Regions from separate parts of the Streptomyces sp. NPDC048506 genome, predicted to be linked through region 2. Evidence: riboswitches for the same ligand, from Rfam matches in the RefSeq annotation. Region 2 holds a riboswitch; each other region holds the start of a gene.

Region 1 (9,586 bases), on a different contig from region 2:
TCACAGACTCATGCCTGAACTCAATCGGCGGCGTTTCCTCCAGATCGCCGGCGCCACCGCGGGCGTCTCCGCCCTGTCGAGCAGCATCGCCCGTGCCGCGGCCATCCCCGCCAAGCGGCGCACCGGCTCCATCAAGGACGTGGAGCACATCGTCGTCCTCATGCAGGAGAACCGTTCCTTCGATCACTACTTCGGCACGATGAAGGGCGTCCGCGGCTTCGGCGACCCGCGCCCGGTGACGCTGCCGAACGGCAAGCCGGTGTGGAACCAGCCCGACGGCGGCAAGGAGGTGCTGCCCTTCCACCCGGACGCCGAGGACCTCGGCATGCAGTTCATCGCCGGCCTCGACCACGACTGGGCGGGCGGCCACAAGGCGTTCAACAACGGCAAGTACGACCAGTGGGTGCCGGCCAAGTCGGAGCGCACCATGGCGTATCTGACCCGCAAGGACATCCCGTTCCACTACGCCCTCGCCGATGCGTTCACCATCTGCGACGACTACCACTGTTCGTTCATCGGGGCGACCGACCCCAACCGCTACTACATGCTGTCCGGGCACGTCGGCAACGACGGCAAGGGCGGCGGTCCGGTCCTCGGCAACCAGGAGGCGGGGTACGACTGGACCACGTACGCCGAGCGCCTGGAGCAGGCCGGGGTGTCCTGGAAGGTCTACCAGGACATCGGCGACGGCCTGGACGCGAACGGCCAGTGGGGCTGGATCGACGACGCCTACCGGGGCAACTACGGCGACAACTCCCTGCTCTTCTTCAACCAGTACCGCAACGCCAAGCCCGGCGACCCGCTCTACGACAAGGCCCGCACCGGCACCAATGCCAAGGCCGGCGACGGCTACTTCGACGTGCTCAAGGCCGATGTGAAGGCCGGCAAGCTCCCGCAGGTCTCCTGGATCGCCGCGCCCGAGGCGTTCAGCGAGCACCCCAACTGGCCGGTGAACTACGGCGCCTGGTACATATCGCAGGTGCTGGACGCGCTGACGTCCAACCCCGAGGTGTGGAGCAAGACCGCCCTGTTCATCACCTACGACGAGAACGACGGTTACTTCGACCACATCGTGCCGCCGTACGTCCCGTCCTCCGCCGACCAGGGCAAGTCGACCGTCGACACGAGCCTGGACTACTTCCCCGGCAACGCCAGCTACGCCGCCGGCCACTACGGCATGGGCATGCGCGTGCCGATGATCGTGGTCTCGCCGTGGAGCACCGGCGGGTACGTGTGCTCCGAGGTCCTCGACCACACGTCGATCATCCAGTTCATGGAGAAGCGCCACGGGGTCAAGGAGCCGAACATCTCGCCGTGGCGGCGCACCGTCTCGGGCGACCTCACCGCCGCCTTCGACTTCGGCGGCAAGGACACCGGCCCGGCGGCCCTGCCGGACACCGCCGGCTACCAGCCGCCGGACCACGAGCGCCACCCCGACTACGTCCCGCACGCCCCCGCCAACCCGGCCCTGCCCAAGCAGGAGTCCGGCTCCCGCCGCACGCGCCCGCTGCCGTACGCGCCGCTGGTCGACGGCTCCGCGGACCCGGCGGCCGGCACGTTCACCCTCACCTTCAGCGGCGGCGACGCGGCGGGCGTCTGCTTCCACGTCCGCTCCGGCAACCGCACCGACGGCCCCTGGACCTACACCACCGAGGCCGGCAAGAAGATCTCCGACACCTGGAACTCGGCGTACTCCAAGGGCGCCCACGACCTGTCGGTGTTCGGTCCGAACGGCTTCCTGCGCGTCTTCAAGGGCCCCGGCAAGACCGCCGGCCCCGAGGTGACCGCCCGCCACGACAAGGCCAGCGGCAACATCAAGCTGACCCTGAAGAACGCGGGCAGCGCCGCCGCCAACCTCACCGTGACGAACGCGTACGGCGGCGCCGCGGAGACCTTCAAGGTGAAGGCGGGCGCCACCGTGGAGCACACGGTCGACCTGCGGGCCAGCAAGCGCTGGTACGACCTGTCGGTCACCTCCGACACCGACAAGACCTTCCTGCGCCGGTTCGCCGGCCACGTCGAGAACGGCCAGGCGGGCGTGAGCGACCCGGCACTCATCACCGGCTGACCGCCGGCGACGAGGTTCGCGCGCTCCCCCGCACCGCGGGGAACGGGGCGCCCGCCGATCCGGCGGGCGCCCCGTGGCGTCAGGAGGCCGCGTCCGGCAGGCCGGCGCGGACCTCCCGCGCCGCCGCGACCAGGTTCTCCAGCGCCGCGCGGACCTCGGGCCAGCCACGGGTCTTCAGCCCGCAGTCCGGGTTGACCCACAGGCGCTCGGCGGGGATCGCCTCAAGTCCCTTGCGCAACAGGCCCGTTGCCTCCGCGGCGCTCGGTACCCGCGGGGAGTGGATGTCGTAGACGCCGGGCCCCACCTCGCGGGGGTAGTCGGCCGCGGCCAGCTCGTCGGCGACCTGCATATGGGAGCGGGCCGCCTCCAGGCTGATCACATCGGCGTCCAGGTCGTCGATGGCCCGGACGATGTCGCCGAACTCCGCGTAGCACATGTGGGTGTGGATCTGGGTGTCCGGGCGGACGCCGCCGGTGGTGAGGCGGAAGGCCTCGGTGGCCCAGGCGAGGTACCCCGCGCGGTCGGCGGCGCGCAGCGGCAGCGTCTCGCGCAGCGCCGGCTCGTCCACCTGGATGACCGAACTGCCCGCCGCTTCGAGGTCGTCGACCTCGTCGCGCAGGGCCAGCGCCACCTGGCGGGCGGTGTCGCCGAGCGGCTGGTCGTCGCGGACGAAGGACCAGGCCAGCATGGTGACCGGACCGGTCAGCATGCCCTTGACCGGCCGGTCGGTGAGCGACTGGGCGTAGGCCGTCCAACGCACCGTCATCGGCCCGGGGCGGGCGACGTCCCCGGCGAGGACCGGCGGCCGGACGTAACGGGTGCCGTACGACTGGACCCAGCCGTGCTGGGTGGCCAGGTAGCCGGTGAGCTGTTCGGCGAAGTACTGGACCATGTCGTTGCGTTCCGGCTCGCCGTGCACCAGCACGTCCAGGCCGGCCTTCTCCTGGAAGGTGAGCACCTCGCGGATCTCGGCCGCGATCCGCTCCTCGTACCCGGCGGTGTCGATCCGGCCGGCCCGCAGCTCGGCGCGGGCGGTGCGCAGCTCGGCGGTCTGCGGGAACGAGCCGATGGTGGTGGTCGGCAGCAACGGCAGTCCCAGCCGGGCGCGTTGGGCGGCGGCCCGCTCGGCGTACGGCAGGGTCCGGCGACCGTCGGCCTCGGTGACGGCCGCGGCGCGGGCGCGCACCGCCGGGTCGTGGGTGAGTGCCGAGCCGGCCCGGGAGGCCAGCGCGGCGCGATTGGCGGCCAGTTCGGCCGCGATGGTGTCGGTGCCCCGGAGCAGGCCGCGGGCCAGGGTGACGATCTCCGTGGTCTTCTGACGGGCGAAGGCCAGCCAGCGGGCGATCTGCGGGTCGATCTCCCGCTCGGCGGTGGCGTCGAGCGGGACGTGCAGCAGCGAGCAGGAGGACGCGACGTCGACCCGGTCGGCGAGGCCGAGCAGGGTGCCCAAGGTGGTCAGGGACTTCTCGAAGTCGTTGAGCCAGACGTTGCGGCCGTTGACCACGCCGGCGACCAGGCGCTTGCCGGGGAGCCCGCCGACCGCCGCCAGATCGTCCAGGTTGGCCGCCGCGGATTCGGTGAAGTCCAGCGCCAGGCCGTCGACGGGCGCCTTGGCCAGTACCGGCAGCGCCTCGCCCAGCCGGTCGAAGTACGAGGCGACCAGCAGCTTCGGGCGGTCGGTGAGGGTGCCCAGGTGGTGGTAGGCGCGGGCGGCGGCGGCCAGTTCGGCGGGGTTGCGGTCCTGGACGAGAGCGGGCTCGTCGAGCTGCACCCACTCGGCGCCGGCCGCCCGGAGGTCGGCGAGCACCTCGGCGTAGACGGGCAGCAGCCGGTCGAGCAGCGTCAGCGGTTCGAACCCGGCGGCGACACCGGGCGCGGGCTTGGCCAGCAGCAGGTAGCTGACCGGCCCGACCAGGACCGGGCGGGCGGCGAGGCCGAGTGCGAGGGCCTCGGTCAGTTCGCCGACCTGCTTGGCGGAGTCCGCGACGAAGACCGCCTCCGGCCCCAACTCCGGTACGAGATAGTGGTAGTTGGTGTCGAACCACTTGGTCATCTCCAGCGGCGCCAGGTCCTGGGTGCCGCGGGCCATGGCGAAGTAGCCGTCCAGGGGATCGGCGGCCACCGCGGCACGGTGCCGGGCCGGGATCGCGCCGACCATCACGCTGGTGTCCAGGACGTGGTCGTAGTACGAGAAGTCGCCGGTCGGCACCTCGTCGATACCGGCCGCGGTGAGCTGCTGCCAGGCCGTGCGGCGCAGCCCGGCGGCGGTGGCCCTCAGGGCGTCCGCGTCGACGCGGCCCTTCCAGTACCCCTCGATGGCCTTCTTCAGTTCGCGGTGCTGCCCCTGCCGGGGGTAGCCGTGCACGGTGGCCCGTACTGCCGCGGCTGTGGACGTGCTGGTCACGGAACTCTCCTTCGCGAGCGTGCCTCTGTGGACCCCGGGACGGGGGAGGGCGCGAAGGGGTGGCCCACCGGGCGGGTCGCGGGTGCGCTGCCGCCGCCCGTGCCGCCTGGTGTGTCCGCCGACCCGCCCTCGAAGGTCACCGAGATCACCCCGCACACCGGTCGTGCGGGGGCACTGGCAGGTCTTCGGACTCGCGGGCACGTCCGCCAAGGGCGGATACCTACTGGCCGTCGCTTCCCAGGCCCGGACGGGCCCAGTGCGTGTGACGGCGGTCGTTCCCACTCACCGCTGCGGGGCAGTCCCGGATTTCCACCGGGTTCCCTCTTACGACGCACCTGCCTGGCGGGCAGGGCGAACCAGACGCAAGGGCCAGCCTAGGCGATGCCCTCCCGACCCCTGTAGGCCCTCCCCGGTGATCCGGTCACCCGCGCCGGGCACGCCTCGCGTTGGAGAGCGCTTCAACTCCTAGCGTGGTGATCACCTACCGAGCGAAGGGAACACCGTGCGCTACACACTGTTCGGCAAGACCGGCCTGCGGGTCAGCGAGCTGAGCCTGGGGACCATGACCTTCGGCGAGGAGTGGGGATGGGGCGCGGCCAAGCACACCAGCAGCCGGATCCTGGACGCCTACGCCGACGCCGGCGGCAACTTCCTCGACACCGCCAACAACTACACCGACGGCGCCGCCGAGCAGTTGCTCGGGGAGCTGCTCGAAGGCCGCCGGGACAGCTTCGTGCTGGCCAGCAAGTACACCTGCGCGACCCGTAAGGGCGATGTGAACGCGGCGGGCAACCACCGCAAGAACCTGGTCCGGTCGGTGGAGGCGAGCCTGGACCGGCTGCGCACCGACCACCTCGACGTGCTGTGGGTGCACGCCCGGGACAACTTCACCCCGGTCGACGAGCTGATGCGGGCGCTCGACGACCTGGTGCGCTCGGGCAAGGTGCTCCACCTGGGCGTCTCCGACTGGCCGGCCTGGGAGATCGCGCAGGCCAACACCCTCGCCGAGCTGCGCGGCTGGAGCGCGTTCGCCGGCTCGCAGCTGCGCTACAACCTGCTGGAGCGGACACCGGAGCGGGAGTTGCTGCCGCAGGCCCGCGCCTTCGACCTGGCCGTACTGGCGTGGGCGCCGCTGGCGGCCGGCAAGCTCACCGGCAAGTACCGCCGCGGCGAGACCGGCCGGCTGGACGTCACCGGCAGCCACACAGGGGACCACAACGAGGACGAGACCCTCACCGCGGTACTGGAGATCGCCGAGCAGGGCGGCTGGAGCCCCGCGCAGGTGGCGCTGGCGTGGCTGCGCAGCCGGCCCGGCAACGTCATCCCGATCATCGGCGCCACCAAGGAGAGCCAGCTCGCCGACAACCTCGCCGGCCTCGACGTCGAGCTGGACGGGGCGGCGCTGGCACGGCTGGACGCGGCGAGCGCGGTGCCGCTGGGCTTCCCGCACGACTTCCTGCGGCAGCCCGGCATCACCGAGAACGTCTACGGCGACCGCTGGGCCGACATCGAGGACAAGCGCTCCACCTACCGCCGCACGGTGCACGAGGTCCGCTGACCCGGCGCAGCCCGCCGGGAGCCGGAGCGTCGAACGCCGCCGCCCGGATGCCGGGCGGCGGCGTGCGCTCAACTCCCCGGTCGGGGGCCTACTTCAGGGCGCTGCGCTGCTGCCACTGCTGCCAGGTCTCCTGCCAGACCTCCAGGCCGTTGCCGACGTCGGTCTTGTTGGGGTTGGTGGTGCCCTTCACCTCGACCGTGGAGCCGATCGTCAGGAAGTCGTAGACCTTCTTGGCGTCCGAGGTGGTCATGCCGAAGCAGCCGTGGCTGTTGTTGACCACGCCGAGCGACTTGTTCCACGGGGCGGAGTGCAGGAAGGTCCCGGAGGCGGTGAGGTGGGTGACCCACTGCGAGTCCAGCATCCACTCGTCGCCGTGGCCGATGGTGGCGGAGTCCATCGTCTCCGCCGCGTTCTTGCTGCGCACGGTGTGCACCCCACCGCGGGTCGGGTCCTGCGGGGAGCCCGCGGAGCCGGTGATGCTGCCGACGTTCTTGCCGTTCTCGTACATGGTCAGGGTGTGCGAGGGGACGTCGATGACGGCCTTGCGGTCGGCGCCGACGGTGAAGCCGAAGGTGTAGTCCCGGGCGAACCAGCCGCCGGCCGTCCCGGAGTTGATACCGCCCAGCGCGCCGTTCACCGAGACCTTGGTGCCGGCCGGCCAGTAGTCCTTGGGCCGCCAGTCGATCCGGTCCTTGCCGGACCAGTCCTTGACCCAGCCCCAGGAGCCCTCGACCTTCGGCTGGGAGGTGACCTTCAGTGCCTTCTCGATCTCGGCGCGCCGGTCCTTGGCTATCGGGTGGTCGAAGAGGATCGATATCGGCATGCCGGTGCCGACGGTCTGGCCGCCGCCCGGGGTGTTGGTGAGCTTGTTGACCTTGTCGGCCTGCTCCGTGGTGAACGTCGAGGTGGCGGAGGACTCCTTGCCCTGCGTCGACTTCGCGGTGGTCTTCACGGTGTAGGTGGTCTGCGGCCGGACCTTGCCGTCAGAGGTCCATGAGGCGCCGCCGCCGGCCAGCCGCCCGGCGACCTTGGCGCCCTTGTCGTCCTTGACCTCGACCGCGGTGAGCTTGCCGCCGGAGGCCCGTACGGATATCTCCGAGCCGAGCTTGACGGACTTGCTGCCCGCGGACGGGGTGACGGTCACCTTCGCCGCCGGCGCGTCCTCCTTCGCCGCGTCGGTGCCGCCGTCGCACGCGGTCATCAGTCCGGCGGCCGCTATCAGGGCGGGTATGAACCGGGCGGGGTGGCGTCGGAGTGCGGCGTGCACGGGAGTCCCTCCAAAGCAGAACGGCTGGCAGTGGCGGGGTCGGGCCCAGTGAGGGCGTAACCGTCAAAGGTCGCCAATGCCCCCGCCGCACAGGGAGAGGGGATGTTCGCTGCGATGGTTGTCCGATGCACCGGATATTCAGGACACAGTTCGATATCGACGCCGGTGGAGCGCGAGGTTCCGGTCCTTCCGCCGGTTTCCTCGCGCCGTCTCCCGGCCTCCGGTCCCCGCGTCAGTAGCCGGGGGCCGATGTCCCGCCGCCGGTCGTCGTGCCACCGCCGGTCGAGGTTCCGCCGGTGGCGGCGGACTCGCCGCCCGTCGTGGTCCCGCCGCCGGTCGAGCCGCCCGTCGAGGTGCCGCCGCCGGTGCTGGACTCGCCGCCGGGAGTGGTGCCCCCGGTGGTCTCGGTCGGCCCACCGGTGGTGCTGGTGCCCCCGGTGGTCTCCGGCGGGGTCCCGGAGCCGGTGGTGCCGGCCGTCTCGGACGTGCCCGGCCCGGAGGGCGAGGTGCCGGAGGGCCCGGTGGGGGTCTCGCCCGGTGGCGTCGATCCGTAGGGCGGGGGCTGGGACGACGGGGGGCCGCTGGGGGTGTCGGCCGGTGGGGCCGTCGGCTGGTCGTGGGTCGGGCCGGTGTCGCCCTTGGGCCGCTTGAACCACGCACCGGTCTTGGGGTTCCGCAGCACGAACTCCTTGACCGGGGCCTTGGCGGGCTCCACGACGACCGCGTTGGAGGGCTGGTATCCGTGCCACGTCTGGCCGCGCTGCTGCCACTGCTTGAGCATCTGTGGCTTCGTCAGGGGGTTGCCGCACTTGCAGCGCACCCTCGGCACTCCCCACGAGTCCACCATCACCGCGCTGCCGGCCTGAAGCACCGACTGGAACGCGTAGGCCTTGCCGTCCTTGTAGCCGTGGTTGGTGATCCGGGTGTCGTACGCCAGCTGTACGGACGTCAGCGACCGCAGATAGGCCGGCACCTCGCCCGGCTTCATGCCCAGCACGCCGGCGAACGCCGCGTTCTTCGCCGGGTTGCGCTGAAGGAAGCGGATCTGCTTCTCGACGTCGCAGCTCGCGCTGTTCTGGGTGCCGCCGTACAGGCCGGCCGTCGCGCCCGAGAACGTGCTGTTGCTGCCGCGGGAGGGGCGCTTGGGCGTGGCGGACGGGGCCGCGGTGGAGTCGTTCGCCGAGGAGTCGGTGACCGGGTTCTGGCCGGTCGACCCGGCCGGCTCGGCGAACAACTCGGTCGAACCCGAGCCGCCCGGCCGGGTGAGGACGAGGGTGAGGACCACGGCCACCACCACCGCGGCCGCGATGATCGCGATCCGGGGCACCGACCGCCACCAGGGCCCGCCGCCCCCCTCGCCGCCTCCGCCTCCGCCTCCGCCGCCGCCCCCGTCACCGGGGCCGCTGGGCGGGCCGGGCGGTCCCTGGTGGGTGGGCTTCGTCCGTCGCCGCGGTCCGGTGTCCACCTGCGTCGGCTCGCGTGAGGGGCCGCCGGACGGGGCGCCGGAGGGAGGACCGGCGAGCGGGCCGGTGGGCGGCCCGGTGGGGTGGCTGTCCGGCGGCGGTGGAGCTGTCACGGGTCCCTCTTCCGGCGTGTATGGGCCATCCGGCGATGCGAATTTTGCCCGCATTTATTGATGTCTAAGACATTGTGTGCCCGGTATCAGCACCGTCCGCAAGCGGGGCGGTACACCGCGTGCTTACGGTGGTGCGTGCCCGCGCGCATGCACCGACCCGCGTGCCCGCGCCGCCCGTTCCGATGACGCCCAGGTCCCGCCGCGCGAGGAGACAGCCAGATGCCAGGCACCGCGTCCACCGGCCCTCCGGGACCGGTGCGTGCCCCGGGCCTCCCGCCCGCCGTACGGGCCTGGGCCCAGGCGCTGGGTACGGCCCTGGCGGGCGTCGTCACCATGATCGTGGTCGCCGCGCTGGGGCTGTGGGCGGCGGGCGCCGCGGACCTGCCCGGTGGGGCGTTCCCCTCGGTGGTCGCGGCCACCGTGGTGATCGCCGCCGGCGGCTCGGTCGGCCTGTCCGGTGAGGCCGGCATCATCGGACAGGCGAACGCCGGCCTCGACGCGGTACCGCTGTCGGTCACCCTGGCCGGTGCCCTGGTGACCGCCGCGGTCTTCCTGCTGCCGCTGCGCCACCGCGCGGTGGCCGGCACCTCCGAGCTGCTCGGCCGGGTCGCCCGCACGGCGGCCTGCTGGCTGGTGCTCCTGCTGCTCGTGGCGCTCGCCGCCCGGCACGACTTCCGGATCTCGGTGGGCAACGAACTCGCCGACCAGATCGG
Region 2 (9,586 bases):
AGTACGGCCTCCAGGTCGACGGTAAAACGGTGAGTAAGGAATTCTTCGAATGTTTTGGTGAAAACCACGAGCATGCCAATGACGGCCGTTTCGACCTGTCCTACGCAGTGCGTGCCAAGCTCCACGGGGACGAGCATGGCAAGGCCCTGCGCCCCATGCGCAAGAAGCTCGAAGCCGAGGGCTACAAGGTCAGTGGCTACCGTGAGGAGCCGTCGCAGGCACTCATGGACGCCAAAGGTGGCAGCGATAACTTCTTTGTCTCGGTGGAAACTTTCGGGCGCGGCAACGCGCTTGTCTTCTCCGTGGAAACTCCCTGCTTTCTGCCGCCCGGCGTGAAGCAGGAACAGGTGTCGGCCCCGGTCCCCGCACAGAAATCCAACCCGATCGCCCCGGCAGCCCCCTCGCTCGCCGCAGGGCCCATAACCTCCACCACCCGCTTCCCCGACAACCCCTTCGGCTGATCGATCCCCGGACAGCCCGGCCCGGTTGGTGCCCCGCCGACTGGTTCCTGCAGTGCGCCTTCGGCGGGCACATCCAGGGCACTGCACACCGGGAAAACCCTGCGGACCAGCGAGAACTACCGAGCGTAGTTTCCCCTGGTCCGCGCGGGCTTTTCGGAATCAATCATGGTTGGGGTCTTCGGTTTTCTGTACCCCGTTTTTCGTACCTGGCCTCTGTCCCAGGCTTTTGCCCCGGCAGTTGGTGACGGCTGCCCATGACGGTTGTCCGTGACGGCTGCTCGTGGCGTCGGCGCCGGCAGGAGTGTTCGGTGCTCGTGGGTGAAGTGGCGCAACTTTCCGCGCTCGATTTTTTCGGGGCTTATGGGGTTGGATGTCCGCATTCGTTGGGTGGGCATTCTTGGGCATTCTTGGGTGTTCTTGGCGGTGGATTGTCAGGTCAGTGGCCTCCGGCTCGTTCAGGCCGGGGGTCACTGGTGTGCGGGGGAGGGTCGGGTTCGGGGGTGTCGGTGGGCTGTTGTTCGGGGTGGAGGTGGCGTGTATGGTCGGAACGCGGACTTGAAGTTTCAAGTAAATCTTCAAGTAAATGGTTCGGCGGGGGCGGGCGGTGTGCCGGTTCTGGTGCGGCGGCTGGTCAGTGATGGCAGGAAAGGTCCTTGATGACGTCCTCTCTCGGCACCCTTGAGTCCGTGCGCGGCGGCGGTTCGGTGCGCCCTGTGCCTGCTCTGCACGGATATGACACCGGGCTGCTCCTGCTGCGGCTCGTGCTCGGGCTGACCATGGCGGCCCATGGCGCCCAGAAGCTGTTCGGCTGGTTCGGCGGGCCGGGGCTGGACGGGACCGGGCAGTTCTTCACGATGAGCGGGTACCCGTCGGGCCGCGCCATGGCCGTCGTCGCCGGTGTGAGCGAGGCGCTCGGCGGGCTCGGGCTCGTGGTCGGGCTGCTGACGCCGCTCGCCGCTGCGGCGGTCGTCGGCACGATGATCAATGCGCTCGCCGTGAAGTGGGGCGGCGGATTCTTCGCACCCAAGGGCGTGGAGTACGAACTGCTGCTCGCCGCCGGTGCGGCGGCCCTGGCGCTGACCGGCCCCGGGCGTTACGCCGTCGACCGCATCCTGCCCGGTCTGCGTGCGCACCGGCTGGCGTACGGCGTGGCCGCGTTGCTGCTTGCCGCGGTGATGGCCGGCGGGGTGTTGCTGGTCCGGACGTGAGACCCCGGGCAGGGAGCAGGAGAGCTGGAGAGCAAGAGCGCCGGGGAGCAGGAGTGCTGGGGAGCAGGAGTGCTGGGGAGTGCGAGGGGGAGCGACAGGGCCGGGAGCGGCAGGCAGGTCAGGAGCGTGGCGCCACGGATGGTGTCGCGGTAGTCGATAAGGGAGTGGATTCATGGCCGTACGACGGCTCAACCATGCGGTGCTGTACGTCCGCGAATTGGCGCGGTCCGTTGCGTTCTACACCGAGGCTCTGGGGCTCACGGTGGACGTCGAGATACCGGGGCGGGCCGCGTTCCTCAGCGCGCCTGGTTCGCTCAACGATCACGATCTGGGGCTGTTCGCGGTGGGGTCGCACGCGCCTGGGCCCGAGGCCGGGCGGGTCGGGCTCTACCACCTGGCCTGGGAGGTCGGCACGCTCGGCGAGCTCGCCGCGGCCGAGGCGCAGCTCGCCGAGCGCGGGGCTCTCGTCGGCTCCAGCGATCACCTGGTGTCCAAGTCCCTGTACGCCAGGGACCCGGACGGCAATGAGTTCGAGGTGATGTGGCGGGTCCCGCGGGAGGACTGGCCGGGGCCCGACGAGGCGGACCGGCTGCGACCGCTCGATCTGGCGGTGGCGTTGCAGCGCTGGGGCCCGGACCTGGTGACGGGCGCCGCGGCCGGCTCGGCCACCTGAGGTCGGTCGGCCTCAGGCGTCCGGCGTCGCCCCAGCTGCCGGGTGCTCCTGCGGTACCGGCTCACCATGTGCAGCCGGCTTCGCCCGCTCGGCCCGTACCGCCCAGCGCTGCTCGACTCCGGCCACCCGCCAGTACGCCAGTGCCGCGGCCCAGACCACCACGAACAGGCCGACGATGATGAAGCCGACGTTGTCGAGGTTGAGGCCGGAGATCCAGCCGGTCAGCGGGTCGTTGAGGGCGAGCTTGTCGTGGAGGACGGTCACCAGCTCGATCGTGCCGATGAAGAAGGCGACGGCGATCGACAGGCCGGTGATGGTGAGGTTGTAGTAGACCTTGCGCACCGGGTTGGAGAACGCCCACTGGTAGGCGAAGTTCATGAACGTGCCGTCGAGGGTGTCGAACAGGCTCATTCCGGCGGCGAACAGCAGCGGCAGGCACAGCACCGCGTACCAGGGCAGGCCGGCCGCGGCGCCGCTGCCGGCCATCACCATCAGCGTCACCTCGCTGGCGGTGTCGAAGCCGAGTCCGAAGAGGAAGCCGAGCGGGAACATCTGGCCGGGGCGGGTGATGGACTTGGTGAAGCGGCCCAGGAAGCGGTTCATGAAGCCGCGTGAGTCCAGGTGCGTTTCCAGCTCGGCCTCGTCGTATCGGCCCGCGCGCATTGCCCGGAAGACCCGCAGGATGCCGATGAGCGCCACCAGGTTGAGCGCGGCGATCAGATAGAGGAACGAGCCGGATACGGTGGTGCCGATGACGCCGAGCAGCTGGTGGGTGCGGGTGCTGTTGTTCATCAGCGTCCCGGCCAGTCGGGTACCGCCGGCGATCAGCGCGGCGAGGACAACCACCACGCTCGAATGCCCCAGCGCGAACCAGAAGCCCACCGAGATCGGCCGCTTGCCGTCGGCCATCAGCTTGCGGGTGGTGTTGTCGATCGCGGCGATGTGGTCGGCGTCGAAGGCGTGGCGCATGCCGAGGGTGTAGGCGGTGATGCCGAGCCCGACGCCGAAGACCTGGCTGCCGACGGAGTAGTGGTGGGGGACCACGAGCAGGAACAGCACGCCGAAGGCGACGACGTGCAGCCCGGCTATGACGGCCATCAGGCCCGCGGTACGGACGGTGTCCTGCCGGCGCCAGCGGAACGCGACGGCGACAGGGGTGGTCGGGTTCGGGGTATCGGTGGACAGGGCCATCCGGTCACGCTCCAGCACCTCGTGGATCAGTTCGTGAGATGCCGTGGCCGGTCTCCTGGCTTACGGGTTCGCTGACGCTCGCGCCCACCCCCGCCTTCCCGGCCGCAGGCTGCGGTCAGTGGCGCCGTACGCGCGCCGTGCGCATACGGAAAGGGCTGGAAACTCCCCGATCACAGTGGCGAGGGCCGCTCCGGACTGGGACCACTAGGTCCGTCACCGGTCTTCCCGAACACCACGGCCCGGTCACTCTAACTGCTCACCGGGAGGGGACGGGCGGGCGCCGTTCGTCCGTGGTGCACGGCCGGGCCGGTCGGAAGAGAGCCAGGTCGTGGACGGTGGCCACGGGCACCGGCGGGCCAAGGAGGGCGGTCAACGGCGTCAGTAGGGCAAGGAGACGTCAGCAGTGCGAGGAGGCGTCAGCAGTGCAAGGAGGAGAGGAATGCGTGGAGTTCGTGGTCGAAGAGCGTGGTGTTCTCCAGGTTGACCATGTGGGCGGCGCCCGGTATGCGGACTCTTCGGGCCCCGGGGACCGTGAGCGCTATTGCATGGGCGTTGGCCGAGATGTCCGAGCTGTCGAGGTCGCCGTCGAACACCACCGTCGGTACCCCGATCTCGCCCAGGCGGTCCGCCGCGCCGACTTCCAGGGGCATCCCGGCGCCCACGCCATCGGCATGCACCTCGACGTTGGCCGCGGCCGAGGCGCGCATCCGCTCGCGGAACCCGGGGTGGACGGCGGACGGTTCGCGGTGCGGGCCGTCCACCCACATCCGTAGGAAGTGCTCGACGTAGCGCTCCGCGCCGTCCGGGGCGCCGATCGCCGCCACCTGCTCCCCGATGTGCTCCAGGACGAAGGGGTCGGTGAAGGGACGGCCGCTGATCCCGGGGGAGGCCAGCGCGAGGGCGGTTACCCGGTCGGGGTGGGCTATCGCGGTGTCGAGTGCGACCCGTGCACCGTGGGAGAGCCCGATGAGGACGGCGTGGGGGACGTCCAGCGCGTCCAGCAGGGTGCACAGGTCGTCGTGGTTGGCGTAGTCGCCGGCCACCGTGGAGGACAGGCCGTGGCCCCGGGAGTCGTAGCGGATCGCGCGGAGGCCGGAGTTCACCAACCAGGAGAACTGCTCGTCCCACATGTGCTGGTCGAGCATGCCGCCGTGCAGCAGGACCACGGCGGGGCCCGAGCCCGCCGTCTCGTAGAAGAGCTCGCCGTCGTCGATCGGCACGATGCCGTTGTCGATCTCGGACCAGGCCGTGATGGGCGGGGTCATTCTCCGGACCGTCCTTTGCCGGGGGCGCGAGCGGGGTCAGCAGCGCCGGTGGTGTCAGTGGGGTTTCTGTCTTTTCTATCGCGATTGTCGGGAGTGTGGTCAGTGCCGGTTTCGCTTGGCGACATGCGCGCACCGTTCGCCAGGTGCCGGAACTCCTCGCCGAGTCGGTCGAGTACGTGCAGTGCGGTGCGGACGTCCTCGGTGGACAGATCTGCCAGGCGCTGCCGCAGCTCCGTCACCTCGAACTCCTGGATGCCGCGTATCGCCTCCGCGCCTTGGGCGGTGAGCTCGATCAGGGGCGAGCGGCGGTGGGCGGGATTCGGGGCCGTGACGACCAGGTCCAGCTCCGCGGCGTGGTTCACCCAACGCTGCACCGGCTGTCTGTCGAGGTCCATCGAGCGCGCCAACTGCGGGACCGTTCGCGGGCCTTCGGTACGCAGTGCATCCAGCAGGGCGTGTTCGCCGGCGGTCATGCCGGTGGCCTGGAGCTCGCGCTCCACTGCGCGGACGACCGTGCGGTGCAGTGGCCACAGGCGGCGGATGACGCCGTACAGCAACTCCGCGGCAGGTGTGGGTTCTTCGGCGGGCCTCGGTTCTTCGGGCGGCCTGGGTTCTTCGGTGGGTGTGTGTTCTTCGGTGGGGGTGGGCGTCGGGTCTCCGGCGCCCCTCCCTCCGTTCCGTCCGGCATCCTCCGCGTTGACACTCATGATGTCATGATGGCATCACTGATGTCATTTGGGAAGGGGGTGGTCGCTCTGAGTGGTCACCCTTCCGTCGGACGTGGAGCCGCTTCGGGGGAGAAGGTGATGACCAGGTCGGCGCGGTCGCGGGTGGCCGCCACGACGCGGGCGTTGGCCTCGTCCGAGGTGAGGACGAATCGCTCGGCCTCGGCACGCGGGCGTCCGAAGCGCACATGCCGGTCGACCAGCCGGCGGACCCGCTCGGGAGCGTCCAGGTCCACGTACCAGACCTCGTCGAGCAGTCCGCGGATCCGTGACCAGGGAGCCGAGTCGAGGAGGAGGTAGTTGCCTTCGGTGACGACGAGCGGGACATGCGGTGCCACCGGGATGCTGCCGGCGACCGGCTCCTCGATGCGGCGGTCGAAGGTCGGGGCGTAGACGGCGGTGTCCGGCTCCGGCGAGCGCAGGCGCGCCAGTAGCGCCGCGTAGCCGGCGGGATCGAAGGTGTCGGGCGCGCCCTTGCGGTCCGCCCGGCCGAGGCGGCGCAACTCGGCCTCTGCGAGGTGGAAACCGTCCATCGGGACGAGCGTCGCCCGGCCGGCCAGCTCGGCCACCAGGTGGGCGGCGAGGGTGGACTTTCCGGCGCCGGGCGGCCCGGTGATGCCGAGCAGCCGGCGCCGGGTCGGGGTCGCGGTGGCGGCCAGCCGATGGGCGCGGGAGAGGAGGTGCCGGGGATCCATGGTGCGTCCATCGTGCCCGATCGCGGGTCGAGCCGGCCGGCCGGTGGTGTGCCGGCCCCGGGGTCAGACGTAGTACTCCATGCCGTACTTCGCGCCGATCCCGTTGAGGTGGTCGAGATCGGGGTGGCCGTCCTTCATCGCGACCGGGCCGGCCTCGAACACGTCCTCCATGAAAGCGTCCCAGCCGCCGGGTGACGAGACCTGTAGGCAGCGGGCGGGCGGCTGGGAGGCGTTGCGCATGGCGTGCGGGACGCCGTGCGGCAGCAGGGCGCACATGCCGGCGGTCAGGCGGTGGGTGGTGCCGTCGAAGTCGACCTCCATCTCGCCTTCGAGGACATAGACGAATTCATCGGCGTGGTGGTGGACGTGTAGCGGGACATCGATGTCGAGTCGGTTCTCCAGGATGGCGAGCCGGCCTTCGGTGTCGGTGGTGCGCGCCTTGACGTCCTGGCCGGGCGCCAGGGGGACGCGCCCCGGCCGCCGTTCGCCGGGCTGTAGTACGAGGAAACGCTCCTTGGGCATGGTGATCGCTGATCCTCTCCGGGCTTCTCGGATGGTGCGGGACCTCTCGGGTGGTGCGGGACTTGTCGGTGTTGCGGGAGTGCTTGGTGGTCTGGTGCAGGGCTTGCCGGTGGAGCTGAAAGGAATTTCAAGCGGAATCCACAAGCGGAATCGGAATCCGATTCCGCTTGTGGAGCGTAGCAGTAGCATCGGCGCTGTGGCACCCTCTTCGACCCCTCCCGCCCCCCAGCGCAGGCCGCGCGCCGACGCCGAGCGCAACCGGACCCGTGTCCTGGACGCCGCGCGGGAGGTGTTCCGTGCGCGCGGCGACGAGGCGCAGATGCCCGAGGTCGCCCGGGCCGCGGGGGTGGGCATCGGTACGGTCTACCGGCACTTCCCCAGCCGGGCGGCCCTGATCGCCGCCGTGGGGGAGCAACGGCAGGCGGAGCTCGTGGAGTTCGGGCGCAGTCACTGTCTGCCGCGCACCGGAGCCGCCGAGGGGCTGGCCGCCTACGTCGAGCACATCGGGGAGGTGCTCGACGCCGAACGCGGGCTGTCCGCGTCGATCGAGGCGGCGTTCGGTTCCTCCGAGCCGACCGGGGAGGGGCGGGCACAGGCCGAGACGGTCGCGGGTCAACTCCTCGCCCGTGCCAAGGAGGAGGGCACGGTGCGGGAGGACGTCGAGGTCGGTGATGTGGTGATGATCGTGTGCGGGCTGGCGGCGGTCATCCGGCACGACGCCGGTGACTGGCGGCGCTACGTCCGCAATGCGTGTGCGGGGCTGCGCCCCTAGAGGTGTATGGCCTAGTGCCGCGTCAGGCAACGGTCGCCCTGACGACGACCTCGCGTAGCCGTTCGTCGGCGGCGTGCTTGTTCCGCCAGATGATGTAGCGGCGGATCATGCTGCCCTGCTCGTTGTGGCTGGCGTGGTCGGTGCCGTTGAGGGCGAAGTAGCGCAGGGCGGCGAACTGGGCTTCGATGCGGTTGAGCCAGGAGCTGTTGGTCGGGGTGTAGAGCGCCCGGCGTCGGGGCCTGGGCTCGCGGCCTGGGTCCTTGTGCCTGCCGCCGCGCTCGGCCCATTGCCGGCCGGGGTGGGGCTGGAGGTTGAGCGGCCCGAACTCGTCCAGGCAGAAGACGACTTCGGGCTCGCCGTCCTCGGCTATGACCTCGCTGTCAGCGATCGCGTAGAGGTGCTCGATGCGGGCCTTCTTGGCCGCGTAGTCGGGGGCGCGGGAGGTCTTCCAGGTCTTTATGCGTGGAAACGAGACTCCCTCCTCGCGGAGCAGGCTGCGCAGGCCCTCGTGGCTGATGTCGTCGACCACCCCCTCGGCGACCAGGAAGTCGGCCAGTTTGGCCAGGCTCCAGGTCGAGAACGGCAGGCCGTGCTCGGCCTGCCTGGACTTGGCGATCTTCTTGATCTCGCGCCGCTCGGGCAGCGTGAACGTTCTCGGCCGGCCGCCCTTGTACTTCGGGTAGAGCGCCTCGAACCCGTCCGCGTTGAAGTTATGGATCACATCCCGGACCCGGTCCGCACGGGTGAACGTCACCTCGGCGATCTTCGCCACGGGCATGCCCTGCGCGGACAGCAGCACCATCTGGGCTCGCCGCCAGGTCACCACTGCCCAGTGCCGCTGCGGACGATCCGCAGCAGGCGCTGCCCCTCGTCGTCATCGATCTCACGGACGCGTACTCGTTCTGCCATCAGGGCGGCCTGCCGAGACCACGCCACCTGCGCGGCGGATGCCGCACTATCGGCGTGTCGCGTGCATCTCCTGAAACAACTCGAACTCGCCATCAGGGGCGGCGCTGAACCCTTGCCAGTGGAAAGAGGTCGGCGTGACCTCCGTGAACGTCCACCGCGAGCGCCTGCCCTGGGAGTCGGTGCCCTCCTGGATCATCCCACCGGCGCCGTCAGGCCGACCGACCTGGGAGAAGTACGAAGGAAGCTTCGGTGAGATCCACGTAATCTGCCACAGCCCGGTCGTGACGTCGTACATACGGATGGTGGTGCCAGGGTACCGGTCGTGGAACTCCGGGCAGAAGAGCACATCCTGCACCACCCTCCCACCCAGGGCCCAGCCGAAACGCCACTCGCCCACTGCTGTGCGCCACTGACCATCACCAAACCGGTACCGGTTGCTGATCTTCCACGTTCCGACCAGCCGACCGTAGAGCATCATCGCCTCCGCGTGGTCCGGATCCGGACCTGCCGCCGACAACAGCTCCAGCATCGAGTCACGAAACGACACAGTCATCAGGGCTGCAACCTCCTGCTTATGTCACACGGTTGATCGGTCCGAGGGTAACCATCCCCACCGACAGGGCGAACGTTGCCTGACGCGGCATTAGGAGGCGTATGGCCTCGGGCCGCGATGCTCCTGCGGGTGTGTACTCAGTCCGTGGTCCCCAGCCGCCACAGTGACGTGACCTCGGCGGCGCGGGCCACGTGCAGCGGGTCGGAGGTGTCCCGGGCGCGGGGATGGCGCGGGGTGATGTCGAGTCGGCCCAGGACCGTGAGACCGGCGTCGGCGAAGGCGTCCAGCAGTTCGGCGTGCGGGCGCAGCCCGAGATGCTCTGCCAGGTCGGAGAGGATCAGCCAGCCCTCGCCAGCCGGGGTCAGATGGTCCGCGAGGCCGTCCAGGAAGCCGTACAGCATGCGGTTTCCCGGGTCGTACACCGCGTGCTCCACCGGGGAGGTCGGTTTCGCGGGCACCCACGGGGGGTTGCAGACGACCAGGGGGGCGCGTCCGGCCGGGAAGAGATCGGCCTCGACCACCTCCACCTGGTCGGCCACCCCCAGTCGTTCGGTGTTCTCGCGGGCGCAGGCCAGTGCGCGCGGGTCCTGGTCGGTGGCCACGACTCGGCGA
Region 3 (9,586 bases), on a different contig from region 2:
CCGCAGCCGAGCAACAAGGAGAAGACCGCCAGCCGTTTCGTCACACCTCGCGAGGAGGACGGTGGGCGCTGGCCGGGAGCCGTCGCCGGCGCGTCGGGCGGCAGTGCGAGAGCGGCCCACCCCGCGGCCAATGCCGCCGTGCCCGCCGCCGTCCACACCGCACCGCGCCAGCCCACGCCCACGGCCAGCAGTGACAGCGGCAGCCCCGCCACGAAGGCGCCGAACTGCACTCCGGACTGCTTGAGCCCGGTGACCCCACCCCGCCGCTCGGCCGGAACGACGGCCAGGATCACCTTGTTGGTCGCCGGATTGGCCAGGGCCTGCGGCAGACCACCGAGCGCCACCGCGGCCAGCAGCATCCCCGCCCCCGGAGCGGCCCCGATCAACGTCAACGAGACCCCGGCGAGCAGCAACAGCACCACCAGACAGCGCCGCGGCCCGACCCGGTCAACCAACCGCCCCGCCACCGGCGACAGCAGAGCCGCCGCACCGAACCCGGCCGTGGTCGTCAGCCCCAGCACCGTCCGCGAGATGCCCAGCTCGCCGATCAGTCGCGGCCCGAGCGCCCCGATCAGGAAGAGCTGCATCATCGAGAAGGCCATCGCGCTCGTCAGCAGGACGGTCACAGCCGGGCCCGGCCCTCGCGACCCTGTTATGTCGCCGTCGGGTCCGCCGGCCTCCGCTTCTGTCTCCGCCCCTCGCTTCACTCGCACCGCAGCAGCCCTCCCGAGACGCCGGCCCGCGACCCCTCCATGGGGCCCGCCCCAGTCAGTCGTATGGGCCGGGTCGCCAGTTCCCGGTCGCCGGCCGACCGCAGGCTGGTCGTTCTTGTCAGCACCGCCGGCGGCTGAAGGTGACGCTTTACGCAGGCCATGGTCGGCATTCGGCCACCCCCTGTCCGAAACCGGTGGGGCGCCTTGTCATGATGTCGGTGCCATGCCTGTCACCGCTGCGCTGCGATATATCCGGGCCGCGGTGTTCGCCGCGGTCTGCGTCGTGTTGTCCGCGACAGGGCATGCCGTGATGTCCGGTCCTGCGCTGCCAGGGTGGACGCTCGCGGTGGCTTCGGCGGCGACTCCGACGCCGTCGAGCACTTCATACGCACCTCCCACCGCTGCGAGATCCGCCACGCCTCACGCGTCGTCTGCTCCGACGGCCTCGACCTCGACGGTCCCTCCGCCGCCACACCCATCGGCATGGGCTGCCACGTCTGCGAACGCTTCGACGGCTCCCAGCGCGCTGCACCGGCCCTCGGTCGCCCTCTGAAGATCGACCAGAACAGCGGCACGTTCGTGCCGTATCCGGTGGCGGACCGCCCGGCGTGACGGCGCCGCGGAGCACAGGAAGTAGGGCCGGCTCCCGTTGCGGTTACCCTGGCGTGGCAGCTGGTTCGCCCCGTCAGCCAGGCGGGCGTGTCGTAAGAGGGAACCCGGTGAGAGTCCGGGACTGCCCCGCAGCGGTGAGCGGGAACGACCGCCGTCATACGCACTGGGCCCGCATTCGGGCCCGGGAAGCGACGGCCAGTAGATGCCTGGTACGTACGACTCGTACGTGCGGGAGGCGTGCCCGCGAGTCCGAATACCTGCCGCTGCCCGTACGCCACGGGGCGTGCGGTGATCTCGGCGGCTCGACGGAGGCCGGCGGATCCGGGCACACGGTGTGCCCCTCCGTCACCGCTTCCTTCGCGCCCCGGGCCTGCTTGCCGCGACTCGCGAAGGAGAGTTGACGTGGCCGACCGAACCGTCACCCTGCATTCCGCTGCCAAGAAAACACCGGCTGATTCCCGGGTCACACTCGCGCACATCATGAGCGAGCACGACACCAACCTCTACGGCACCATCCACGGTGGCGTCGTGATGAAGCTCATCGATGACGCAGCCGCTGCCGCCGCCGGGCGCCACGCCGATGGCCCGGCCGTGACCGTCTCTGTCGACCGGATGACCTTTCTCGCCCCCGTGCGCGCCGGCGATCTGCTCAGCGTGCACGCCGAACTCGAACGCGCCGGCCGGACATCGATGACGGTGGTGGTCCGTGTGACGGCCGAGCGCTGGAACGCCGCCGGCCCCGTCGCCGAAGTGGCCACCGGCCGACTCACCTTCGTCGCGATCGACGCCGAAGGCACGCCCCGCCCGGTTCCCGCTCTTGACGACGGCGGGACGAACGCGCGTGGAGGCCAACTCGCCTAGCGACGTGCGCACGGGTGGTTCTGTTCGCGAGAAGCTCGTGAACAGAACCACCCGTGCCACCAGAGTGCCAGCAGGGTCCGGGCCAAAGCGGTGAGCTGGTACTCGACCTGCAGTGGCGCCTCAGGATGTGCGTGCCTTGCCACCAGTCCGTCGAACGACGACGAGGAGTAGCTGTTGGCCTTCCTCGGCTTCCCCGCCGAGCACTGGATCCATTTGCGCACCACGAACCCCATTGATTCCCCATCTCCACCGTGCGGTCGCGGACCAACGTCACCCGCGGGGCCGGCTCCCGCACCGCCGCCCTGGCCATGGTCTTCAAGCTGGTGGAGTCCGCCCAGCGGCGGTGGCGGGCGGTGAACGCGCCTCACCTGGTCGCGTCTGTCCGGGCAGGTGCACGCTTGGAAGTCGTACACCAGCGGTCGACGTACAGCACTGATTGGTGCGCGGCCGGCGCTGACAGGTCTCGCTCTTGGCCATCGACGAAGCCCGACCGTCGGTTAGGTCCCGGGTCGGCCCCGGGCCGCCCCCAGACAGAATCGGGGATGAAGCTGCTCTACAGAGCTGGACACCCCGGAAGTCGACCGCGCATCCAAGATGCTAGCCAGGGCCACTGACAACCCACCCTGCGAACGCGGCAGCCCTCGGCCCTGTTCCGCTCACCCCCTCACCCCCGCACCACAAGCGCACCAGATCGAGCGGGGAACAGCGGGGAGCCGGTGAAAGCAGCCCAACCCGACTGAGCCACGATCCGACCGATCGCCCACGTCAAGGCTGACCTGCGCCGATGCGGATCAGAACCTGCCTGGCCGGCGGATATCCACCTTTCACGGTCTTTCAGGTTCATGCCGTCTTACACAGCCGATTCTCCCCAGATTCTCCCATCGTGGCCACGCTCACGTGGTGCACGTCTTTGACAGTGCCTTGGCCGGCTGGCCGGTGGTCGAGCAGCCGGGCGGCGATCACAGCGGACCGGGGCATGTGGCGCTGGGCGGCGACGGATCGGGCCGTCTCAGGGCCATCACTCGTGGAGCCGCTCTCACTGGACGGGGAAGATCGCGCACGTGGTGGTGGCGTGTGCGTACACCTTCCCGTCGTCGACGCCGACCACCTGAGCCTCGGCGGTGCCGAGCGTGCGCCCGACGTGGACGGCGGTGCCGGTCGCCCGGAGCTTTCCGGTCCGCGCGGTCACCGGCCGGATGAGATGCACGTTGAGCTGTGCGGTCGTGTAGCCCGTACCGGCGGGCAGGCGGCTGAAGACCGCGGAGCCGAGCGCCGAGTCCAGCAGGGTGGTCAGGTAGCCGCCGTGCACGGTGCCCATCGGGTTGTACAGGTGCTCGCCGGTTCCGCCCTCGAAGACCGCCCGGCCGGGCTCGGCGTCGACGAGCGTGAAGCCGAGCGTGTGCGAGATGGGTGCCTGCGGCGTACGGCCCTCGATGATCGAACGCAGGAAGTCCAGGCCGGAAGGAGCGGTGGTTTCGGTGTTTTCGCTGCTCATGGCAGTAACGCTAGATCGCTTCCACGCCAAGACAAGTACGGATTCTGGACCGCTACCGTGGGCTGCATGAGTGGATACGGGCAGTTCTGCGCGGTCGCCCGCGCGCTGGAAGTCCTGGGTGAGCGGTGGACGCTGCTGGTCGTACGGGAGCTGCTGCTGGGCGAGCGGCATTTCAACGACATCCGCCGGGGTCTGCCGCGCATCTCACGGACCATGCTCTCGACGCGCCTGAAGACCCTGGAGAAGGCCGGGATCGTGTCACGGGAGGACGGCGGCTACCGGCTCACCGAGGCGGGCGAGAATCTGGCGCCGGTGGTGCGGGAACTGGGCGGCTGGGCCATGCACTGGGACCGGCGCGGCCTGCGGCCCGAACACCTCGACCCCGATGTCCTGGTGTGGGACATCCGCCGCCGTACCGTGACCGAGCACCTGCCGGAGCGGCGGACCATCGTCGAACTGCGCTTCCGCGGAACCGAGGGCGGGCCGTACTTCCTGCACATCGCCCGGCCGCAGGTCGACCTGTGCACTGACGACGGCGGCTTCGAGGTGGCCTTGCGAGTAGACGCCGACCTGGAGGCACTGACCCGCTACTGGCTCGGTGAGACACCATGGGCCCCGCTCCTGCGCTCAGGAGCCGTCACCTTGACCGGACCGAGCACGCTGCGACGGGCCTTCCCCACCTGGTTCTCCGGCTACCTGCTCCGCGCCACGCCTGCCACGGTCCCACACCGCGGTCGTGCTCCCATCGCCGGACAGCAGCTGAACACCGCGGTGGAGGACGGCGGGTGAGCGAACCCGGCGGCCGCGTTTGCGGCTGAATCCCCTTTGCGGACCGGTCAGTTCATTGCCTGGGGGCCAAGTGGGTGTTGATGCGGTCGACCGTGCCCTCAAGGACGGGTACGGGGCGCTGCCCACCGACGCGACGGCGCCCTCCGTATGGCCGGCGGGCGCCGTCCGCGTGATCAGGGCCGTCAGGGAAGCTGGAGTCCGGCAGCAGCGAGATCTGCCGCTGGACTCCGTCGTCACCGCCCAGTGCGGCATAGCTCGGGAGCAGCTTCTCGCAGAGTGCGGCGAGTTCGGCCTTCGGCTGCTTGGTCTTGAACGCGTAGTACTGGAAGGGCGGTCCGGCGTTGACGGACGGCTGCCCCTTGACGAGCGGTGTCCGCACCAGGAGCTCGCAGACCGGGTACAGCAACCCCTGCATCACAGCTATGAAGCTGCGTTCGTAGGCGTACCGGTCGCTCTGCGTGAACAGGTCCTTGTCCTGTGCGGGGTCGTGCACCTGCATGGGCGTCTGGTAGATGGCGTCCAGAAGCGCCAGGACGTAGCAGTAGACGGCGTTGGAGAACTCCATCAGGTCCTTGACGTTCTGGTCCGCCTTGACGGTCTTCAGGTCCGGGTCGTCGAGCACCGGCCAGATGACTTCGGCGTCGTCGATCGTGTACTTCTGCTTGCCGGTGTCGTCACAGACGACACCGATGCCGTCGAGGCCCTTCGCGATGTCGGAGAACTTGGTGTAGTGGGACGCCTGCCACTTGCCGATGTCCTGCGGCGGGTGGTCGTCCGTGCGCACGATCGGGTCGGGGAGCAGGCCCTTGTCCTCGGGAGCTCCCTCGCCCTGCTCGACGATGATCTGCATCGCCTGGATCGCGGACGCCTCGTCCACGATGAGCCGCGGCTGGTCGGAGCCGCCGTTCTGGTTCCAGTAGGCCCGGTGGTACTGGAACTTCCACAGGTCCTTCTTCGCCCTGGCCCAGTCGATGGTCGAGCTGAGGTTGTGGATGCCCCGTTCGATGCGCGCGTAGAACTCGCCGAGGGAGTGGTACGGCTCGATCTCGCCGAGAGCGGCCCCCGGAGGGGTGGCCGGCAGCTCGATCTGCATGAACGTGTTCCTGACCTGGTCGGTGGAGAGCTTCCGCAGCCGCATGGGCAGCTCGGGCTCGCGTTTGAGCATCACGCCCGGGTAGGTGGGGATGACCTTCGGGTCGTAGAGCCGGAAACTCGTGTCCCCGACCGCAACCGATTCCTTCGTGGTCACGGTGAATCATCCTCCGATGCCGATGCCGATGCCGATGCCGGTGGGGAAGTTGGGGGATGCGAAGAAGAGACGTGCAGTCGCGCGTACGCCCCCGGGCTCAGCTCCCGGGTGACGACCGTGAAGTGCCGTCGGGTCACGGCGAGATGGACGGTTCGCTGTGCGGGCGGATCCGGTTCCTCGCCCCGGTGCACCGCGGCCAGGTACGCGTGGACGGGCGCGCAGACCCGCAGCAGCCGCAGGGGCGGCGACGGGGTCGTGCCGTCCTCGGTGCCGGGCGCGTCCAGGACCTCGGTGCAGGCCCGCTCGAAGCGGATCAGGTCGATCAGCAGGTCGATCCACGCCTCGCGCTCCGCGCCGGGCCCGGAGTCCGGCCGCGTACGGGCCAGGTGGCCGGCGAAACCGGTGCTGAGCCCGGCCAGGGTGGGGGAGCGGGAGGGGTGCGCGTCCAGGTGGCCCTGCGCGAAACCGTCGAAGATCTCCTGCCCGAGCAGGTGCACCGCCCCCGGGTGCAGGGTGCGCATGCACTCCAGCAACCGCAGCCGGTAGCCCTGTTGGTGGACGAGCAGCCGCTCGCGGGCCGACAGCCGACTGGACGCGGTGATCGTGTGGCCGGGGTCCTCGCCTGTCGGGTGCAGGATCACCGACTGCATCCAGCGCTGCACGGCGGCCAGCGAGGTGGCGTCAGCCACGGGAGCCCCCCGCCGGTGCGGCTGCCGCCCGCTCCTGTGCCCTGTCGAGCTCGGCCAGCAGCTCCGGGAACGGCGGCAGCTTGTCGTCGCGTTCCAGCAGGGTGGACACTCCGCCGGTCAGCTCGGTCGCCAGCCGGTACAGCTCCCACACCGGTTCGGACACGGGCGCGTCGTGGGTGTCGACGATGTGCGTGCCGTAGTGGGTGTGCCCCGCGAGGTGCATCTGGACCACGCGCTCGTGCGGCAGCTCCCGCAGGTAGCGCACCGGGTCGAAGTCGTGGTTGAACGCGGAGACGTGGACGTTGTTCACGTCGAGCAGCAGTCCGCAGTCCGCCTCCTCCGCCATCCGCCCGAGGAACTCCCACTCGGCGAGCGTGGAGGCGCGGAACTCCACGTAGCTGCTGGGGTTCTCCAGGACCAGCCGGCGCTCCAGCATGTCCTGGACGATGCGCACGCGGCGCACGACGTGGTCGAGGGTCTCCTCGGTGAACGGCAGCGGCAGCAGGTCGTGGGTGTGCACGCCCAGCACGCCCGTCCAGCACACGTGGTCCGAGACCCACGGGGCCCGTACCTCGTCGGCCAGCCGCTTCAGCCGGCGCAGGTAGCCGAAGTCCAGGGGGTCCGTGCTCCCGATGGACATTGAGACCCCGTGCAGGACGACCGGGTACCGTTCGGCGATCTCCGCCAGGGCGTGGCGTCTGCCGCCGCGGGTGTCCAGGAAGTTCTCGGAGATGATCTCGAAGAAGCCGACGTCCGGCTGGTGCCGGCGGATGTACGGGAGGTGCGGCGTCCGCAGCCCGACCCCGAGGCCGAGGTGCGGCAGGCCCAGCCGTGCCTCGCTCACTGCGGCTGCGACATGTAGTCGTAGTGCGGCATCCGATCATCCTCGACGCCCTCGCCCGGGGCCGGGCCGAACGCCTTGCCCGCCGGGTACATCCGCGCCTCGAAGAGCCGACGAGCCTGCTTCCACACGCTCTTGGCCTTCAGCGGGCCGGCCGAGAAGACCCGGCTCTCGTTGATCGGGCTGGCACAGCTGCCGTTGTAGCGGCAGTCCTGCTCGCCCGGCTGGAACTGCTCGTAGTCCGTGCCCGCGTAGCCGCAACCGCCCTGGCCCCGGCAGGCGCCTTCGCCGTGGCAGACGTGCAAAACGGTCGCGCAGGTGCCCATGCCTGCCATGGGGGCCTGGCCCGACGCGTCAAGCCCGGCACAGGAGTTGAGGCCCATACAGACGTGCAGCTCCCGGGCCACTTCCTGGGGGGAGCAGGTTCGGATCCGGGTCCGGGCACCTCTGGGGACTGCGGGCGGAGTGCGCGGGGCGCTCACTCATGGTGGTCGTACCTCCCGGCTCGAAGACGAAGGCCACACCCTGGCAGGGCGGCCCGAGGGGACGGCAGAGGGAGATCCGGCCACGGCGCCCCCGGGGGAACAGATCGGGCCACTGTCCGGTCATCCGGTCGACGTCGGCTCCTTGCCGCGGAATCCGCCGGCGGTCGACGAGTTCCACAAGAGCATCGCCCCGGGGGCCGACGGAGCTCAGGAAGGAGCTCGACCCGCCGTCCAGGACCTGGCGGACTGAGCTCCTTGACTGAGGACGGCTGGGCCCTGGAGCCTGCCACTGACCTGGCACGGTCGCCGGGCCGGCAGGCCGAGGTCGAGGCGCTTGTCAGCGAATTTGCTTGCCCTGTGGGCCACTTGAGCGCAATCGGCGATGGGACGCCCCGCCGGGCTGTGCCAGTCCGGCGGGACACGGCTCGCCTTCCAGCGGATGTGAACCATCAGCCAGATGCCACCGATGGCAGCCACAGCGGGCGAACCGGTGTCATCTCGGTTGGTCTGGTTCGTCGCTGTCCCGTCTCTCGCGGTATCCCTGCTCCCAGCCTGAGGACTTGATGTCCGAGATCAAGGCCGACGGTGATCGACGGCTGTGGCATGCTCGTCCGCATGATCGATGTCCCGCCCGATGGCTGGTCGTTCGCAACGGCCCGGGAGCCGGCTCGGTTCAGTGCCTGCGAGGTGAACGGCGCTCCTGGTGTTGAGCACGCGGTGGGCGCGCGCGGGACCCTGTGCGGGAAATCGGCGCGGCACACCACCCGGTATCTGCACCTGTTCGATCGAGGCGCAGTGCATTCGTGTCTGCGGTGTCGTGAGAAGGCGGAAGCCGCTCCGACAGAGCCGAGCGGACAGGAGCGCCTTCATGACAGGGTTCAGGCCGCCGCTCAGGGGAGAGTCCGTGACGACCTGCTTGCCGCGCTTCGCAAGGGCGCAAGGGTCGCCGTGTGGATCAACGGTCCATCCGCAGCCCTGGCGAGGCGCTACGCGAAGCTCGACGAGTTGACCGACGGGGCGGGGCCCGTCGCTGATGCTCTCGATGCCGCTGCGGCGATCGGTTTGGCCCGCGTTGAGGACGGACCTTGGCGGTTCATCGTTGTCCTACCGGAGGACGGCGGTTGCCCGCTCGTCGCACGCGGACCACGCGACCTTCACTCGTAGGTTCATGGCCGACGCGCTCACCACGGCCCCGGCGGCGAAGCACACCTTCCGGCTGACGTTCCTCGGCCTCGGTGCGGTGGCACTGCCCGTCGAGGGATCGAGGGATCGAGGGATTGGGGGATCGGCGGATCGGGGGCGCCAACACCATGGCGATCTCGGCACTGGAGCGGCGCTCCGAGATCGGGTCGTGCCCCGCGCCGGGGGCACGACCGGGGCCGGATCGGACTGCAATTCCTCCCCCAGTCCGTGACGCTCTCGACCCTCGGCGGAGCGACGGGCGTCGCACGCGCCCTGACGGTCACCATCGGCTGGGCCCTCAACCAGAACTGGCCGCTGACTCCTCCCTCCCTGCCGGTCCTGGCGGGTGGTGTGGTCACAGCAGCTGCCGGCGACCGCTCAGCGGCACGTGATGAGGGGACCGGCCCAGTCGGCGTGGTCGGAGTTGTTGCCGTTGCCGCCGTCGGTGACCACGAGACGCAGCTCGGTGCCGCCGGTCAGGTCTGCGGTGAGGTGCTTCGCGGGCTGGTCGACCGTCATCAGCCCGCTGTCGGCGAGCTTGGTGCCGTCCCGGTAGATCTGGAAGACCACCGAGCCGTTTGCGCCCACTTCGTCGTCGATGCCCACATCCACGCTGAGGGCGGAGCAGGCGCCGCCGAGGTGATAGGTGATCTCGCTGAAGGCGTGGGCC

Evidence for each region. Region 2 has a riboswitch for cobalamin ahead of AB0C96_RS21510 (HoxN/HupN/NixA family nickel/cobalt transporter). Riboswitches for the same ligand answer to the same signal wherever they lie in the genome.
Region 1: it holds a riboswitch for cobalamin, as region 2 does, so the genes downstream of both, metE (5-methyltetrahydropteroyltriglutamate--homocysteine S-methyltransferase) here and AB0C96_RS21510 (HoxN/HupN/NixA family nickel/cobalt transporter) in region 2, are expected to answer to the same signal.
Region 3: it holds a riboswitch for cobalamin, as region 2 does, so the genes downstream of both, AB0C96_RS14545 (acyl-CoA thioesterase) here and AB0C96_RS21510 (HoxN/HupN/NixA family nickel/cobalt transporter) in region 2, are expected to answer to the same signal.

The regions. Positions count from the first base shown of each region.
Region 1 is NZ_JBEZIX010000014.1:70,381-79,966, reverse strand. Features, by position in the region: gene AB0C96_RS13855 (phosphocholine-specific phospholipase C) at 11-2,068, shown strand; gene metE (5-methyltetrahydropteroyltriglutamate--homocysteine S-methyltransferase) at 2,148-4,472, opposite strand; cobalamin riboswitch at 4,646-4,833, opposite strand; gene AB0C96_RS13845 (aldo/keto reductase) at 4,975-6,030, shown strand; gene AB0C96_RS13840 (Ig-like domain-containing protein) at 6,119-7,297, opposite strand; gene AB0C96_RS13835 (DUF6777 domain-containing protein) at 7,530-8,873, opposite strand; gene AB0C96_RS13830 (streptophobe family protein) at 9,093-9,586, shown strand, end outside.
Region 2 is NZ_JBEZIX010000025.1:101,048-110,633, forward strand. Features, by position in the region: gene AB0C96_RS21495 (hypothetical protein) at 1-461, shown strand, start outside; gene AB0C96_RS21500 (DoxX family protein) at 1,118-1,669, shown strand; gene AB0C96_RS21505 (VOC family protein) at 1,842-2,342, shown strand; gene AB0C96_RS21510 (HoxN/HupN/NixA family nickel/cobalt transporter) at 2,355-3,533, opposite strand; cobalamin riboswitch at 3,561-3,785, opposite strand; gene AB0C96_RS21515 (alpha/beta hydrolase) at 3,950-4,798, opposite strand; gene AB0C96_RS21520 (MarR family transcriptional regulator) at 4,795-5,505, opposite strand; gene AB0C96_RS21525 (nucleoside/nucleotide kinase family protein) at 5,562-6,218, opposite strand; gene AB0C96_RS21530 (cupin domain-containing protein) at 6,282-6,740, opposite strand; gene AB0C96_RS21535 (helix-turn-helix domain-containing protein) at 6,937-7,512, shown strand; partial or broken gene AB0C96_RS21540 (helix-turn-helix domain-containing protein) at 7,535-8,421, opposite strand; gene AB0C96_RS21545 (hypothetical protein) at 8,468-8,974, opposite strand; gene AB0C96_RS21550 (class I SAM-dependent methyltransferase) at 9,112-9,586, opposite strand, start outside.
Region 3 is NZ_JBEZIX010000015.1:56,966-66,551, forward strand. Features, by position in the region: gene AB0C96_RS14535 (MFS transporter) at 1-626, opposite strand, end outside; partial or broken gene AB0C96_RS14540 (short-chain fatty acyl-CoA regulator family protein) at 1,116-1,325, shown strand; cobalamin riboswitch at 1,406-1,587, shown strand; gene AB0C96_RS14545 (acyl-CoA thioesterase) at 1,806-2,186, shown strand; partial or broken gene AB0C96_RS14550 (transposase) at 2,343-2,581, shown strand; gene AB0C96_RS14555 (PaaI family thioesterase) at 3,223-3,681, opposite strand; gene AB0C96_RS14560 (helix-turn-helix domain-containing protein) at 3,748-4,470, shown strand; gene AB0C96_RS14565 (ferritin-like domain-containing protein) at 4,523-5,719, opposite strand; gene AB0C96_RS14570 (DNA-binding domain-containing protein) at 5,716-6,408, opposite strand; gene AB0C96_RS14575 (DUF692 domain-containing protein) at 6,401-7,252, opposite strand; gene AB0C96_RS14580 (hypothetical protein) at 7,249-7,575, opposite strand; gene AB0C96_RS14585 (hypothetical protein) at 8,350-8,898, shown strand; gene AB0C96_RS14590 (NPCBM/NEW2 domain-containing protein) at 9,295-9,586, opposite strand, start outside.